3 regions of the Clostridium sediminicola genome follow, and region 2 is predicted to be linked to each of the others. Evidence: riboswitches for the same ligand, from Rfam matches in the RefSeq annotation. Region 2 holds a riboswitch; each other region holds the start of a gene.

Evidence for each region. A riboswitch is a leader RNA that binds a small molecule or an ion and turns the genes downstream of it on or off. The one in region 2 is predicted to bind cobalamin.
Region 1: it holds a riboswitch for cobalamin, as region 2 does, so the genes downstream of both, ACQ3F0_RS15595 (aminotransferase class V-fold PLP-dependent enzyme) here and ACQ3F0_RS23715 (ABC transporter substrate-binding protein) in region 2, are expected to answer to the same signal.
Region 3: it holds a riboswitch for cobalamin, as region 2 does, so the genes downstream of both, ACQ3F0_RS09180 (ABC transporter substrate-binding protein) here and ACQ3F0_RS23715 (ABC transporter substrate-binding protein) in region 2, are expected to answer to the same signal.

What each region holds. Positions count from the first base shown of each region.
Region 1 covers NZ_BAABMF010000009.1:180,879-186,652, reverse strand. Annotated here, with positions in the region: gene ACQ3F0_RS15610 (iron-containing alcohol dehydrogenase) at 1-747, opposite strand, end outside; gene ACQ3F0_RS15605 (DeoR/GlpR family DNA-binding transcription regulator) at 763-1,611, opposite strand; gene ACQ3F0_RS15600 (aminotransferase class V-fold PLP-dependent enzyme) at 1,784-1,924, opposite strand; partial or broken gene ACQ3F0_RS15595 (aminotransferase class V-fold PLP-dependent enzyme) at 1,905-1,976, opposite strand; cobalamin riboswitch at 2,090-2,277, opposite strand; gene ACQ3F0_RS15590 (metal-dependent transcriptional regulator) at 2,357-2,830, opposite strand; gene ACQ3F0_RS15585 (FeoA family protein) at 3,064-3,309, shown strand; gene feoB (ferrous iron transport protein B) at 3,371-5,521, shown strand.
Region 2 covers NZ_BAABMF010000024.1:45,900-51,673, forward strand. Annotated here, with positions in the region: gene ACQ3F0_RS23700 (nitrilase-related carbon-nitrogen hydrolase) at 1-587, opposite strand, end outside; gene ACQ3F0_RS23705 (ABC transporter ATP-binding protein) at 608-1,390, opposite strand; gene ACQ3F0_RS23710 (FecCD family ABC transporter permease) at 1,384-2,424, opposite strand; gene ACQ3F0_RS23715 (ABC transporter substrate-binding protein) at 2,473-3,510, opposite strand; cobalamin riboswitch at 3,721-3,944, opposite strand; gene ACQ3F0_RS23720 (DUF6485 family protein) at 4,008-4,226, opposite strand; gene ACQ3F0_RS23725 (hypothetical protein) at 4,313-5,107, opposite strand; gene ACQ3F0_RS23730 (aldo/keto reductase) at 5,585-5,774, opposite strand, start outside.
Region 3 covers NZ_BAABMF010000004.1:56,929-62,702, forward strand. Annotated here, with positions in the region: gene ACQ3F0_RS09165 (DMT family transporter) at 1-692, shown strand, start outside; gene ACQ3F0_RS09170 (MerR family transcriptional regulator) at 791-1,579, opposite strand; gene ACQ3F0_RS09175 (MATE family efflux transporter) at 1,690-3,069, shown strand; cobalamin riboswitch at 3,134-3,313, shown strand; gene ACQ3F0_RS09180 (ABC transporter substrate-binding protein) at 3,499-4,473, shown strand; gene ACQ3F0_RS09185 (FecCD family ABC transporter permease) at 4,496-5,542, shown strand; gene ACQ3F0_RS09190 (ABC transporter ATP-binding protein) at 5,554-5,774, shown strand, end outside.

The DNA of each region.
Region 1 (5,774 bases), on a different contig from region 2:
TGTCGCTAACCACATAATTTCTGCACAATTATCATAATTTTTCGGTTCTTTCTTCATCTTAGGACCAACCTCTAAAATAGCTTTCATTGCACCTTCCAATAAATAATCACTAAGTACTGAACTTTTTGTAGGCGTGAAGTACCTTTCAAATAAATGTGATAAAATATCAGCTATTCCACAAGACATAAAATATGGTGGTATCGTATAACACATTTCAGGATTCAAAATAGAAAACTCTGGAACAATCAATTCACAATCTATTCCACATTTTAAATTCTTCTCTTCATTGGTAATAATACTACTCTCTGACATTTCTGAACCTGAACCTGGAATTGTAAGGATTGTACCAACTTTTAAGGCCTCTTTAGGTGTTGCTTTACCTGAATAGAAATCCCAAACATCACCATCATACTTTGTTCCTAAAGCAATGGCTTTTGAAGAATCAATAGCACTTCCTCCACCAATAGCTAATACAAAATCAATATTTTCTTTCTTACAAATCTCAATACCTTTATACACAAGCGACAACCTTGGATTAGGAACTACACCGTCTAAAACAACACATTCCACACCATTTTTTTCTAATGATTTAATAATCCTATCAAGAATCCCAAACTCTTTTAGGTAATCTCCACCGTAGTGAATCAATACCTTTCGACTATGTTTTATAACATGTTCACCTACTGTATTTTCAGCATCTTTTCCGAAAATAATTTTAGTAGCACTCTTAAATGTAAAATTTTCCATTACAACTTCACCCTCCTATTCTTCACTCGCAATAACTATTTCCACTTCATTTTTAATTAAAACCTCTTTATATTTTTTCGATATTTCTCTATCTGTTATAATCACGTCTAATTCATTCAATTTACAAATTTTATTGACAGAAGGTGAATCAAATTTTGTATAGTCTACTACCAAATACTTTTTCATTGAATTTGTCAACATATTTTTCCTTACCATTGCTTCTAATTCATGATTATCTGTTACACCCATGTCTGTACTTATTGAAGAACAGCTTATAAATGCTTTATCAGCAGATAATTTTTCTAAGTTCTCAGTTGTCATATATCCAACAAAAGAGCTAGTACTTTTTCGAAGTATTCCACCTAAACAAATTACTTTAACAGTCTTACTTTTATCAAATTCATGTGTAATCATCAAAGAATTCGTAATAACAGTAACTTTTTTCTTGCTTGTATTTAAATTTTTAGCAATATACAGTGCTGTTGTGCTACTATCAAGCATGATACAGTCACCCTCTTCAATCATTTCAATACACTTTTCACCTATCAGTTGTTTCTCTTCTAAATAAATTTTTTCCCTTATTCCAATTGGAACTTCATTATCTGCGGTTTCAGGTAAATATGCACCACGTCGAACTCGTTTTAATTTGTTTTCTTTTTCAAGTTTATCCAAATCTCTTCGAACGGTCTCTTCGGATACATCAAATAATTCACTTAAATTACTAATTAATACACTACCATTTTCTATTAATAATTCTTCTATTTTTTTCAACCTGTCAACTGCTAACATTGCTTCTAATCCCTCTACATTCTTATTTTTATTTGTTAACAACATTTTACCACATATCACAACTTTAATCAACATAAATTAATATCGCGACACATTTATACACATTTCTCCACAATATTTTTAAATATTTATACACATAAACTAATTAATATTCTATAATAAAGACTCAGATGAGATTATGATTCATCTGAGTCTTTATTGTAAAATATGTTGATTTTCCATTTTTTTATTTGGCATTTAATCTTTTTTATAATATTTCAAATGAATTTCTTAATGTCCCATCAGTTTTCAAAGCATTCATCAGTGGCTGAGCACAATGATTCCCAAATCTAATAGCTATATTAAATTTATCTAAAACTATCCCTAGATCATAATTGCTGCCACACAACAAAATTTGAATGATGCTCTGCTTCGCTTACAATAATCCTATCTCCTTCTTTTAAAAAGGATAGAAATCATAAAACCACTTATCAATGATAAGCGGTTTATATATGCACAAAAAGACCAATATAGTATATATAGTCTGATTTTGCCCCCTACCATCCGTAGAGTTAATAGCAACTCAATATAGGCAGGTCTTCTGACTCAAGTTTCAACGCTGTTTATACCTTCCCACCTAATTAAAGGCAGTGGATAAAAAATAAACAGCTCGACTTATACAGCGGCGGGACCGTCTAGGCTTCTAACCTAATTCCCTATTATCCATAATAATTTTATGGCACCTATATCTACAATATTCACTTTAACTAATATTATATGCAAGGTAAATAAAATTGTCAATTTGGCTTCTATATAATATTATTTCTAAACAAAACTCAAATCAATCATGAAATTCTTTTCTATATTCGATATATTTTTCTGAAATTTCTTTGTTGTTACTAAAAAATTCGCATATAATTTTTAAATTCTTCACAGTTTTGTCTGTAATTATATGTTCTATTAATTCAGTCTCAAGTAAAGCATCTTCTTTACAACCTATAAAAGACAAGAATCCCTCTATTATATTATGTCTTTTTAATAAAGATCCTCCAATTTTTTCTCCTTTATACGTTAAAGTTACTATCCCATACTTTTTATAGTTCACAAATCCTAACTCACCTAGTTTCTTTACCATTTTAGAAGCTGAAGAATCCTTAACATTTAGTAATTGAGCAAGTGTATTTATTCTAATATAGGGTTCATTTAAACTATTTCTATAAATCATTTCTAAATAATCTTCAAGTGCAGGAGTTAACATATTTTTATTATACCTTTGTAATTCATAACCTCTAACTGTATAAAATTTATCATCCATTAAACCACCACCATTTTTCCACTAATTATTTTATTACATTTTTAGATTAATAATTCACAACTACTATAAATTGCGAAAACTTCTTTACAAAAATCTCTCCATATAGAATATATATTAATAACATATTAAAAGTATTTATCATATCTTAGTGTAGAGAAAACTTTTTTCTCTAAGGCAATTCTTTTTATTTAAAACTAATATTATAAAATTGTATATGACGAGGTAGTTTTAATATGAACACTAATTATATTCCGCTAAACTTATTACCACTCGGGAAAAAATGTAAAGTAAAAAAACTTATAGCTAAAGGTTTGTTGAGAAGAAGATTGCTGGATTTAGGTTTAATTAGTGAAACAGTAGTAGAATCTTTGCAAAAAAGCCCATCTGGAGACCCTGTTGCTTATCTTATTAGAGGTGCGGTAATTGCTCTACGCTCTGAAGTAGCTTCTACTATACTAGTAGAATATACAAATCAGTAACTTTAATCATTACTATTAATTTATATTAATATAAAAAATTATTATGTATGGAGGAAAATTAATGGGACTTACCACTAAATCCACTGGTAAAAAAATTCTTGAGGAAGAACTTAAAATCGAAAAAACTAATTCATATGATAAAGTAATTGCTCTAGGTGGAAATCCTAACGTTGGCAAAAGTACAATTTTCAATAACTTAACTGGTCTTAATCAACACACCGGTAACTGGCCTGGTAAAACTGTTACAAATGCACATGGAAACTATTCTTTTAATGGCACTAACTTTGTATTAGTTGATATTCCAGGAACCTATTCACTAATGGCAAATTCAGTAGAGGAAGAAGTTGCAAGAGATTTTATCTTATTTGGAAATCCAGATGCAACAGTAATTATTGTTGATGCTACTTGTTTAGAAAGAAATTTAAATCTTGTTCTACAAACCCTTGAGATAACTTCTAAAGTAGTTGTATGTGTTAATTTACTTGATGAAGCAAAAAGAAAAGGTATTTCAATAGATTTACACAAATTATCTACTCAGCTTGGAGTACCTGTTATAGGAACAAGTGCTATTAAAGGAAAAGGTTTGAAAAAGTTAATGGCAGCAGTTTACGATATTACATCAAACAATGTTGATCCTAATAGTATAGAAATTATATATGACAAATTAATAGAAACTGCTATAGAGAAAATTGAAAAAGTAGTCAAATTACACCTTGGTGAAAAGCTCAATTCTAGGTGGGTATCACTAAAACTTTTAGATGGAGATAAAACTATTTTAAGCTCTATTAATAAATATCTAAATTTTAATTTAACAGATCAAATAGATATTATGAACGAAGTTGCCGAGTCAAAAGCGTATTTGAAAGAAAGCGGTATAGATTCAGATTTGTTCCGTGATTCAATTGTTTCTCATTTAGTAAGAGTTTCAGAAAAAATTACCAGTAATGCTGTTTCTATTAAAATCGAAAATTATAATAGTTTTGACAGAAAAGTTGATAAGTATCTTACCTCAAAAAAATTTGGAATTCCAATTATGATTGCTCTTTTAAGTATAGTTTTTTGGATTACTATTACTGGGGCTAATGTGCCTTCTCAACTTCTAGCTAATGGACTGTTTTGGATTGAAGATAGACTTACTGAATTTTTTATATGGTTGGGGACTCCTACATGGGTACATGGATTATTAGTTAAGGGGATTTATAAAACACTTGCTTGGGTAGTATCTGTTATGCTGCCACCTATGGCCATCTTCTTTCCTCTATTCACATTGCTTGAAGACTTAGGGTATTTACCTAGAGTGGCTTTTAACCTTGACAACTACTTTAAGAAAGCATGCGCCTGTGGAAAACAAGCTTTAACAATGTGTATGGGTTTTGGTTGTAATGCTGCTGGTATAATAGGCTGTAGAATAATCAATTCACCTAGAGAACGGCTAATCGCTATTATCACCAATAACTTTGTTCCTTGTAATGGAAGATTTCCAACCCTTATTGCCATTATAGTAATGTTCTTTACTGGTATTATAGACGGACCTTTTCAATCTATAGTGTCCACATTTATTCTCACTGGAGTAATTATTCTTGGAGTTTTAATGACACTAATAATTTCAAAAATACTATCAAAGACTATATTGAAAGGAATTCCTTCAAATTTCACTTTGGAGCTACCACCCTACAGAAAGCCGCAAGTAGGCAAAGTTATTGTTAGATCTATTTTTGATAGAACTCTATTTGTCCTTGGTCGTGCAATTATTGTAGCAGCACCTGCTGGGTTAGTTATATGGATAATGGCAAATATTCATATTGGAAATCTAAGTATTTTATCCCATTGTGCTAATTTTCTAAATCCATTTGCAATAATGATTGGATTAGATGGCTATATTCTAATGGCTTTCATCTTAGGTTTTCCTGCAAATGAAATAGTTGTTCCAATTATAATTATGAGCTATATGTCAAAAGGAAGTATGCTTGAATTGGATAGTTTAAGCGAGTTAAGAACTCTTCTAATATCTAATGGCTGGACTTCTTTAACCGCAATATGTGTAATGTTATTCTCCTTAATGCATTGGCCTTGTGCTACAACCTGCATGACAATAAAAAAAGAAACTCAAAGTTTAAAATGGACTATTATTTCTTTTTTAGTACCTACTATTACCGGTATAATTGTTTGTTTTGTAGTTGCTAATACTGCTAGGCTATTTGGAATTTGTTAAATCAATTACCTTTTCATAATAACTATAAATTGCGAAGAAAAACGCTTCGCAATTTATAGTTGACGGTTGACAGTCTACAGTAAAGGTTGATTTTCTTTCAGAAAATCTTTAACTAAGCCTTTATCTGCTTTGCAAATTAGAATAATGATCTTTTGCCTATTCAAAAGGAATTAATTTACTTTTTAGTTAATTAAAACCTTTCATTTTAGTGAAAGATGTCCTTTACTGTCAACTAGTTCGTAATCTATTTCAA
Region 2 (5,774 bases):
GCCCTTGCACACATATATTTATTCCAAACATCTAAACGTCTAGATGTTGACATTGCACTAAGAGCATGGGGTGCAAAAAACATTTGCGATCCCTGCAATGAGCATTCCATAGCAATTTCCGGAAAATGCATATCATAACATATTCCAATTCCAAATTTAATTTCATAACCATCTGCATTTACTTCAAATACTTTTACTTCTTTTCCTTCTGTAAAGTTATTCTTTTCTTTTTCTCCTAAATACATCTTTCTATAACTTCCCTGATAACCTTTTTTTGAGTAAACTTTTTGACTTATAAAAATTTTATTCCCCTCAATTTCTACAGTTCCTACAAGTACAGTTATTTCATATAATAAAGAAGCTTCTTCGATTTTCTTTTCGTACTTTAATAAATCTTTCTTAAAGTCTTCAAGCCTCTTTAGCCTTTGTCTTATGTTTATAACATATCCAGTTAAAGATAACTCAGGAAAACATACTATTTGTATACCTAATTCTTTTGATTCCTTTATAAAGTCAATTATTTTTTTTACATTCTTCTCTAACTCAAAACACTCTGAATCCATTGTAACTAATCCAACTTTTATCACAAAATATCATTCCCCTTTATTTACAATCCTTTTTTTCCCATTGTTATAAAATAAGGACAATCATTTTGTTCATCGTTAAATATTTTTACATCAATATTAAAAACATCCTCTAAAGTTTGTTTTGAAATAACATCCACAGGTTTTCCTTTTTTGTAAACATTGCCATCCTTTAAAACAGCAATTTCCTTTGAGTATCTAGAAGCTTGATTAATATCATGTAAAATCATAATAATTGTTATGCCAAAATCTTCATTTAATGATTTAACAAGTTCTAATATTTCAAACTGATGTGAAATATCTAGGAATGTAGTAGGTTCATCTAAAAGTAAAATTTTAGTTCTCTGTGCAAGTGCCAATGCTATCCAAGCACGTTGTCTTTCCCCTCCTGATAAAGTAGAAACCAAACGATGCTGTAAATTTTCTATACCTGTAGAATCAATTGCCCAGTCAATTATTTCAATATCCTTATTTGTTAATCTGCCTGTAATACCTAGATAGGGATATCTTCCATATCCCACTAAATCTCTTACTGTAAAATCATCTGGAACCTTTGGATTTTGTGGAAGAATTGCTAGTTTAGATGCAACTTCTTTTGTATCTGCTTTATGTATCAGCTTTCCATCAAGGTATATAAAACCTTCCTTTGGTTTTAAATTTCTAGAAATAGCTTTTAGAATAGTAGATTTTCCACTTCCATTAACCCCTATTATTGTTAGAAAATCGCCTTCTTTTATTTGGAGGTTGATATCTTTTACAATATTAAAATCTCCATATCCAAGAGTAAGATTTTTTGTTTTTAACATTTTTTTCTTAAACCTCCTCTTAAAAGATATAAAAAGAATGGAGCTCCTAACATAGCCATAATAATACCCACAGGAAGCTCAACAGGTTCTATAATAGTTCTTGCAAATGTATCACATAACATCAATAATGATGCACCAGTAAGTGCACTTGCAGGAAGCAAATATCTATAATCTGATCCAATAATCATCCTAGTTATATGTGGAACAATTAATCCAACGAACCCTAATAACCCTACAATACTAACAGCTGCTCCAGCTAACAACGATGATACTGCTATTAGTATAAACCGTATTCTTTCGACATTGATTCCTAAGCTTGTTGCCATTTCATCACCCAACATTAGTATATTAAGTTTTTTTGAAAAAAACATTGATAATATAAAACCAGTTACTGCATATGGCCAAATAATTCTAAAGTGCTTCCATGTTTTAGCAGCTAATCCTCCTACCATGAAATCAACTACCCCCTGCACTCTATCGGGGAAAAAAATCATAAGTCCATTAATCATAGCGCCTAAAAACGCCGAAACTGCAACTCCAGCTAAAATCATACGCATAGGTTTAACACCATTTTGCCATGCAAGAATGTATATCAACATAGTTGTTACAAATGCACCAATAAAAGAAAATGGTGTTACTAAATTTATATGTGAAGGAAATAATATCAATATAATAATCCCTGCTATACCAGCTCCTGAAGATACCCCAATAATGTTTGGGGAAGCAAGGGGATTTTTCATAATCCCCTGTAATATAGCTCCCGATAAAGCGAGGCACATTCCAACTAATCCTGCTACTAAAGTTCTTGGAAATCTTATTGTCCATATAATTTGTCTATTTAAACCTTCTTCATACTTAAACAACGCTTTGAATACGTCAACAAAAGATATTTTACATGCGCCAAATGATGTACTAACTATAATAGAAGTCACACATATTACACAAAGAACACTAATTACAGTTATTCTATAAATCATTCTCTCATGTATAACATTTATAGACTTATTCTCATTGGATTGTACTTGATTTATCACTATATTATTCCTCCTAGAAACTTATAAAACTTAACATTCATCTATATATTATTTTATTTCTCCATACATATAATCATAAAGCATTTCAAATGCTTCAGGGAATCTTTCATTTGGTTTATTCATAAATAAGTCTTTTGGAAGATAATAATACTTACCATCTTTTATAGCATTTAATCCTGCCCATGCTTCATTTGATTGAATATCTTCACTCATTTTTGTTTTACATGCTTCTATATCTCCCATTGTCTTTACGAGTATAATGTCTGGGTTCTGCTCAAGAATTCTTTCCATACTAAAATCAACTCTTGTAGCATCTTTTATAGCTACATCACTAACAATGTTTTCCCCACCTAATTTTTTAACCATATCACCAGTTGTTCCATTTTCCAATTCACATGATACTGATTTACTAGTTGCAAACATGATTAAAACTTTTGGAGCATCTTTGCCTTCTGACTTTTTAATTATAGCTTGTACATCTTTATCTGCTGAATCAACTTTTGCTTGAAGTTCGTCTTCTGTACCTGCAATTCTAGACATTAAATCTAATATTTCTATATAATCTTCATAATTATTATATTCAAGATATAAATATGGAATATTGTTTTCTTCTAATAAATCTTTAAGTTCTAAATGACTCTTCATTGTACTTGATAATATAACTAAATCAGATTGAAGTTCTAAAACCTTTTCAGGACTAACTTTACTCATGCTTCCAAGTTTTTCTACATTCTCAGCACCTTCTGGGAATGCAACTGATTTTGATGTTACACTTGCAACTGCTTCTCCTCCTGCATAGTACCATAAGTCAAGAAAAGATGCATATAAAGATACAACTCTTTCTGGATTCTTTTTGATTGTTACTTCATTTCCAAATGGATCTAAGTATACTAATTGAGTTTCATTTTCTGATTTAATAAAGGAAGGTTTTTCATTATCAACAGTTTCTGCTATAGTTTCTTTTGAATTGTTTGTTTTGTTTGAGGCATCCGACTTGTTACAACCTACACTTGCTAATAATGTGATTGTTACTAATAATACTATTAGCAATAAGTTTGAATTGATTTTTTCCATTGTCTTTTTCATTTCTTCCAACTCCTATAAATAAAATATTTTCGGAGCGAAGAGAGAGGCATTTTATCAAACTGAATATAAATAATCGTATAAATTAAAGTTGAATACTTATATTAGCCTAAAATAAAATCTTAAATTTATAATAAGATTTTATTCTTCAATGTTTCTCGCCATCGCTCGTAGCGTTAAACGATAACAATAAAATTTTGAATTGCTATCGTTCCTGAAACAAATAGACAGGTAGGTCTTCTGACTTAGTTTTACCGTTAATCTCAATCCTTCCCACCAAGTATAATTCACAATGCATAAATGTGTATTGAACAAGGTAGTGGTATATTTGAGTAACTCCACTTCACAGCGGCGTGACCGTTCAGGATTTTAACCTGATTCCCTTTTCGTTTATAGAACCAATAAATTCTATCAACACCTGTATATTACTTAATTTCTATTCTAAATGATACATTTAAAGTGTATTTTTGTCAATGTAATTTACCTTAAAAATACTATTGCTATTCTGCTTTACTATACTTAGTAACAAAGTCAGCAAAACCTTCATATGTAAAATCATCAGTATTACTTATATCCTCATGTATTGCTTTGAAAAAACAAGAAGGAATTTCTCCTGCCTTAAGGCATTTCTTAATACATAGATCACATCCATATGAGTGATTATGTGGATTAAATTTACAATTAGTGTCTGTACATGTACAAAAGTGTTTATTATTCAATTTATATCATCTCCTTAATTTATAGAGATAACTCACTTCGTTAATTTATCTCTATTAGTGACAAGTTACAAGTAACAAGTGATAAGTTAATGTTGATTTTCTATCGATATTGAACTAATAATTGCATCTAATTCTTCTTTCGTAGCACCGTTTACTAAAACAAAATATTCTATTTTTTCATCCATATCATAAATCTGAAATGCAACTTTATTAAAGTCCCCAAATTGAAATCCTTTAATTTTATCAGTCTTAAATTGGTAAAGTCCATTTTCAGCACCAGAGTACATTGATATCTCTTTTAATACTAAAAACATATTCATATATACTAATTTTTCTAGAGATTTATTTATAGAGATATCTTCTGGAGAAGTGCCGTAAATTAACTTAACTTCTTCAAACTCAGTTACGTCATTCATAATATTGTAATAAGGAGATTTCTTAAATTTCTCTATCTCCTTAGGTTCTAATTCAGTATATAATTCTTCTAACATTTCCTTAAATAAAGGTTTTGATTCAAATCCCCCTCTAATAGCTATTGCTTTATCATTTTCATACTTAAATCCTGCTATACCTGGATTATCTGATTCATTATGTTTACTTTCAGAGGACCCTATTCTTTCAATTTCTTTCCCCCATGGACTTCGCAAACTTAATCCATCATATGAGATAACATACATATTACTAGTGTCCATTGAATTAGAAATATCACGCCACTTTAATTTAGCATAAGCTCTAGGATTATCCTTTTCCGAATATTGATGTTTTACTGATAGTACAATAGATAATTTTGCTAGAAAATCAGGAAATAAAATCATTGTTAATACTATAGTAATGATAATAATTGCAAGTGTAATAGATATAACTTTTAGCCATTTTTTCATGATTTGATTTTCCTTTCTAAAGTCCTAAATATAGTTTTTACTAAACCTAAGAATAATTTTAATCTTAAATCATCCTATTCATTTTATCACATTTATTAATAATTTATTTTATTTGCAAAACAAATGCATATATAGCTAAAAAGTAACTCCACTTCACTAAGAAATTCTAATTTATTTTCTTAAATATCTGCTAAAAAATTATAACTCGCATGCTCAAACAATAATTTTTCTTAACGCATATATTACAAAAATAAATAAGAATTTCTAAAGTTTGTTACGATGACTTTTACGCTATATATGCTTCTTCTCACCACTGAAGGATGGAATTTATAAATCAGTGTAAATATTTTACACAATGCTACAATGTATTGATATAACTGCATTTGACAAGTAGGGAATTCCTAAAAAAATTTATGAATTCCTATACTATAAAAAAGCATTGATTCAGGATTATCTCACTTAAATCAATGCTTATATTTATAAGTTTTTATAGGGTTCAATTACTTCATTAATAGCTTTTAGGTTTTCATCTGTCAATTCCCATTGAAGTGCTTTTAGATTCTTTATTATATGTTCAGCTTTTTGAGCTCCAGCAATAATTGAAGTAACTGCTGGATTTTTTTCCAACCAATTTATAGCTATTTCATTTAATGGTTTTCCAATTTCT
Region 3 (5,774 bases), on a different contig from region 2:
ATAGTATAAGGCAATATTCAATAATGTTTTTCTTGGGATTCTTGGGAAATTATTTATATTATATTTTATTATATGGAGCGATTGATAAAACAACGGCTTCAGAAGGCTTTATTCTTGCATATACGTGGCCAATGTTAGTATTAGTATTATCATTTATAATACTTAAGGAGAAAGTAACGCTAAAGAAAGTAGTAGGAGTTTTAATTAGTTTTTTCGGTATAATTATAATAACAACAAATGGAAATATAACAAAATTCAATTTAACGAATTTATATGGAGATATACTTGCGTTAAGCGGAGCAATTGTTTTCGCACTATTTTCTGTTCTAGGAAAGAAATATAATTTTGATAAGACAATAAGCGTTTTTATTTATTTTCTAAGTGCATTAATATTTTTAATTCCTACGGTTTTAAATTTTTCGGGATTAGTTTTACCAAGTTCAAATGTTTGGATTTGGATCATCTATAATGGAGTTTTTGTAAATGGTGTATCTTATATATTTTGGTTTAAAGCTCTGGAAGGCGGAGAAACTGCAATAATTTCCAATGTTCTTTATTTGACTCCTTTTGTTTCTCTAATATATATTTCAATATTTTTAGACGAAAAAATATTGATGAGTTCTGTAATTGGCTTGGTAGTTATTGTTTTTGGAGTGGTATTGCAGTATATAGGTAAACCATTTTTTAACTAACATTTCAAGATAATATGAAAAATATAGTTGACAATTGAAATAAAAGACGAACTAAAACAGTGACAAGTGACAAGTTGTGTAAGCAAATAAAAATCTAATTATCTCTTTATAAGAACTTGCAAATTTAAATTAATACTCTCCAGATGAAAGTTTGAATATCTGATATTCTCTATTGAAATAACTTTTCCTATTGGCACAAGCTTATTCTTTTTTAGATAATCGTAAAATTTTGTTTCTTCAATATCAAATTCTTCAAAATCTTCAATAAAGGTATTATAGTTTAGATAAGTTCCTTTAGGTAGAATTATAGTATCATATCCCTCGAAGTTTTTTGTTTCATGTGTTTTAGGTATACCAATTGTAAAATTTTCATTATCTAAATTAATATAATAGATATCGTGAGTTACATCTAAATAATTTATGTTTTTAGATTTCATAATTTCATACATTTCTTTTATTGTATATTCAAATATTTTTCCTGTTTGAATACAATAGAGTTTTCTTTCAGGAATATATAGAATTTGATAATTTGTTTTTAAACCTTTGAAATCTCTCAGCATATTCAAGTTTTTGGATACATACTTTTTTTTGTTTTGTAACTCAATTATTTTTGAATCTATGGACGATAGGGATGAATTAAGAATTTCAATGTAATCGTCAATAGAATAATTATTTATAATAGTTTTCAATTGTTTTAAAGGAATATTTAGCTTTCTGAATAAGAGAATTGATTCTAATTTATCTAACTGGGAATAATCGTAAAGTCTATAGCCATTATCATCAATTTTGCATGGTGATACCAAACCTTCTTTTTCATAGTAACGGATATTTGATGTTGCTATATTCAATAAATTTGCCAATTCACCAATAGTTAAATATTTACGCAATATTCATAACCTCCTTATTGACCTTGAACCTACTTCAAGGTTTATTATAAAAGAGAAGAAGAGTTTTAACAAGTTTTATAAGTATGACAATCGGGAGGAAATAGGAAAAAATGGAATCAAATAAAAGAAGAGATATTGACTTAGGGAAAGATAAAATTCCAAGGATTTTTTGGAGCTATGCAGTTCCATCTATATTGGCATTATTGGCACAAGAAACTGCAGGTTTTGTAGATTCAGTATTTATTGGGAGATATGTAGGGGCTGATGGTTTATCAGGAATTACGCTTATAATGCCGGTTATCATGTTTTTGTCAGGAATAGCAGCAATGATTGGCATTGGTGGAACTACATTAGCTGGTATTCATAAAGGAAAAGAAGAGAATGATAAAAGTAATAATTATTTTAATGTTACTATAGTATTTTTAGGAATAGTTGCAGTTATGGGTACTATTCTTTTATTTGGATTAAGTGAAAGATTTGCCGATTTATTAGGTGCAGAAGGTCAAGTGGCAAAGTTTATGATTGATTATGCAAAAATTATTTCATTGTTTTTTCTACCATTTTTATTAGTTTTCGCATGCTCATTTTTCTTGAAATTAGATGGTAAGCCTGTTGAAGTAGTTGTGATTATATTATGTGGTACAGTTATTAATATAATATTGGACTATGTTTTTGTTGTAATTTTTGGATGGAGTATGGAAGGAGCTGCTCTTGCTACAGGGATTTCACAATTAATTCCGTGTATAATTATGTTATATATTATTAAATATAAATCATCATGGAAGTTTTCAGTTCCTATTTTTAAGAAGAAAGAGATATGGGCAATGCTATTTAATGGATCATCTGAGCTCTTGAGTTTGGCAGCTGTATCTATTGCAGGACTTTTATATAATATTATAATAATAAAAAATATTGGAGTTCATGGTGTAGCAGCATTTGCAGTAGCTATGCAAATATCAACAGTTACAACATCAGTATTTTATGGTTTTGCAGAGGCAATCCAATCTGCTGTTAGTTATAATCTAGGTGCAAATAAACTCATAAGAGTTAAGAGTTTAAGGAATATGTCAATTTATGCAAATTTAGTTTCAGGGATTATAGTTTGTGTAGTTTCGTTGGTGTTTGGAGAAGGATTGGCCAGTATATTTATCAAAGAACAAGGGACTATTGAGTTAGCAACATATATATTAAAGTATTTTGCATTTTCATTTTTATTGACAGGGATAAATATAACTTTAGCCACTTATTATACTGCTGTTAATTCACCAGTGTTATCAGGAGTATTGTCATTATCGAGGAGTCTAATAGCACTTCTTATAGGGTTACTATTAATGCCAATGATATTTGGAGACAAAGGTATATGGATGGCAGTAATATTTGCTGAAGTTGTTACGGTGATTGTGGGAAGTTTATGTGCAAAACGGTATCCATTTGGGATCATTGATATTAGAAAAATTAAAAGTAATAATTTAATTGAAAAAATATTATAATGGCAGTGATTAACTTTTATCTTGACATAGTTTTTTTAGATTGATAATATGTATTTAACAATAGAATATTGCAAATATTATAGGTGATTGCCATAAAAGGTGATTAGAGGGAAATGGGTTAAAAACCCATGCGGTCCCGCCACTGTAATGAGGAGCGTTCTAATAATTTGCCACTGAGAAATCGGGAAGGTGTTAGAATGTGTTGATACTAAGCCAGGAGACCTGCCTATAAAGTATAAATAACAAACTTACGAGGATAAGCTAATGTTATGATTTTGTATGATATTTATGCATTTCAATAGTTGTTTTAATTGGAAATTTATTAAATATCATATATCGTATATTAGAATTATGAACTGTTATCCTTTGATAGCGGTTTTTATTTTTGTAATAAAAGCTGCGGACTTACAAAGATAAGGAGGAGAAAATATGAGCAAAATTAAAAGAGGGTTAGGATTAGTATTAATTACAATTTTTATGTTCTCTTTTGTTGCATGTGGAAAGACTATAAGTGACATTAATAAAAATACTAAGGAAAAGAAAGTAGAAGAAAATAAAGAGATAAAGAAAGAAGAAATAAAAACTTTATATCCACTAACTATTATAGATTCTTTGAAAAGAGAGGTTAAGATAGAAGAAGAACCTCAAAAAATTATTTCTATTGCTCCCAATATAACTGAAATAGTATTTGCATTAGGAGCATCAGAGAAATTAATAGGAAGAACTGATTATTGCACTTATCCACAGGAAGTATCGAAAATTGAATCAATAGGAGGGATGCAAGATCCTAATGTGGAAAAAATTGTTGAGCTTAAACCAGATGTGGTTATTGCATCTACTCATTTCAAAAAAGAAATCTTAGAAAAATTAGAATTATTAGGAGTAAAAGTTGTTGTTTTGTATGGAGAAGAAAGCTTTGATGGAGCTTATGAATCCATATTAAAAGTAGCAAATATACTTAATAAAAATTCTCAAGCTGATAAAGTAGTTAAAGATATGAAGGAAAAAGTAGAATTTGTAATTAATACAGTTAATGATGTTGAAAAACCTTCTGTTTATTACGTTATTGGGTATGGAGAAGGTGGAGATTATACTGCTGGCAAGGGAACATTTATTGGAGGAATTATAGAAATGGCAGGAGCTAATAATGCTGCTTACGATGTAGATGGATGGTCTTATAGCTTGGAAAAACTAGTTGAGAATGATCCTGACATCCTTATTTGCTCAAATAAATGGGATTCAAAGACAGGAATTCAAGCAGCAAATGGATATAAAGATTTAACTGCTGTTAAAGAAGGAAAATTAATGGAGATTGATAGTGATCTGATACAACTTCAAGGCCCAAGATTAGCTGATGGTCTAGAAGCTATGGCAAAATTAATTCATCCCGATTTATTTGATTAGTTTTATGAAAATAGGTGACATAATGGATTACGCTAACAAAAAAAAATATTTTAAAGAAAAATTTTTTATAATGTTAATTTTTTTATTCATAGTAATAGTTATTTCTGCTACTTTAGGAGTTGCAAATGTATCATTTTTAGATTCTATTAGAATTATTTTAGATAAAATACCCTTAATAGAAAAGTTAATAAATACTAATGATATAAAAGAAGTTTACCAGAAGATTATTTTAATGATAAGATTACCAAGAATATTATTAGCAGGGCTAGTAGGAGCAGGGTTATCAACTGTAGGATGTTCTTATCAAGGAATATTTAAAAACCCTATGGCTGACCCTTATGTTTTGGGAGTTTCTACTGGAGCAGCACTTGGCGCAACCATAGCTATTATTTTTGGATTTACTATATCTTTTTTTGGTCTAGGAATAATAACTTTTTCAGCATTCAGTGGTGCAATTGTTACTATAATTGTAGTTTATAATATAGCAAGAGTAGGAAATAAAGTTCCGGTAGTTAATATGTTGCTTTCAGGTATAGCTGTAAACTTTTTTCTGGGATCAATAATATCATTATTAATGGTTTTTCATAGAGATAATGTCGAAAAAATTATTTTTTGGACAATGGGCAGTTTTTCGGCTGCTGATTGGGAAAGAGTTATAGTAATCACTCCTATTATAATAATTGGTATTATAATGGTTTATATTTACGCCAGAGATTTAAATATAATGTTAACAGGAGAAAGTTCGGCACAAAGTTTAGGTATAAACGTTGAAACAGTCAAAAAGCAGTTGCTTCTAATAACTTCTATAATGGTGGCGTCTGCTGTGTCGGTAAGCGGAGTTATTGGATTTGTAGGTTTATTGGTACCTCATGCGTTTAGATTGATGATAGGTCCAGAACATAAGGTTTTAATACCTTATTCTGCAGTAGGAGGAGCAATTTTTTTAATAATTTGTGATACCTTGGCAAGGAATCTTATACCACCTACTGAAATTCCAGTTGGAGCTATAACTTCGTTATTTGGAGCTCCTTTCTTTATATATTTACTATGGAAGAATAATAAAAAATAGGGGTGATTAGTTTGGAAATAAGAAAAAAGAGTGAAGAAATTATTAAAATTGAAAATTTAGATTTTAAATATGGAGATATAACTATTCTTAGAGATATCAACGTTACTATAGATAAAGGTGATTTTTGTTGTATAATTGGACCTAATGGATCTGGAAAAACTACTCTTTTGAAAAATATTTCAAGGATTGTTAACCCTAATAAAAAATCCATTTTCATTAATGGTAAAGACAT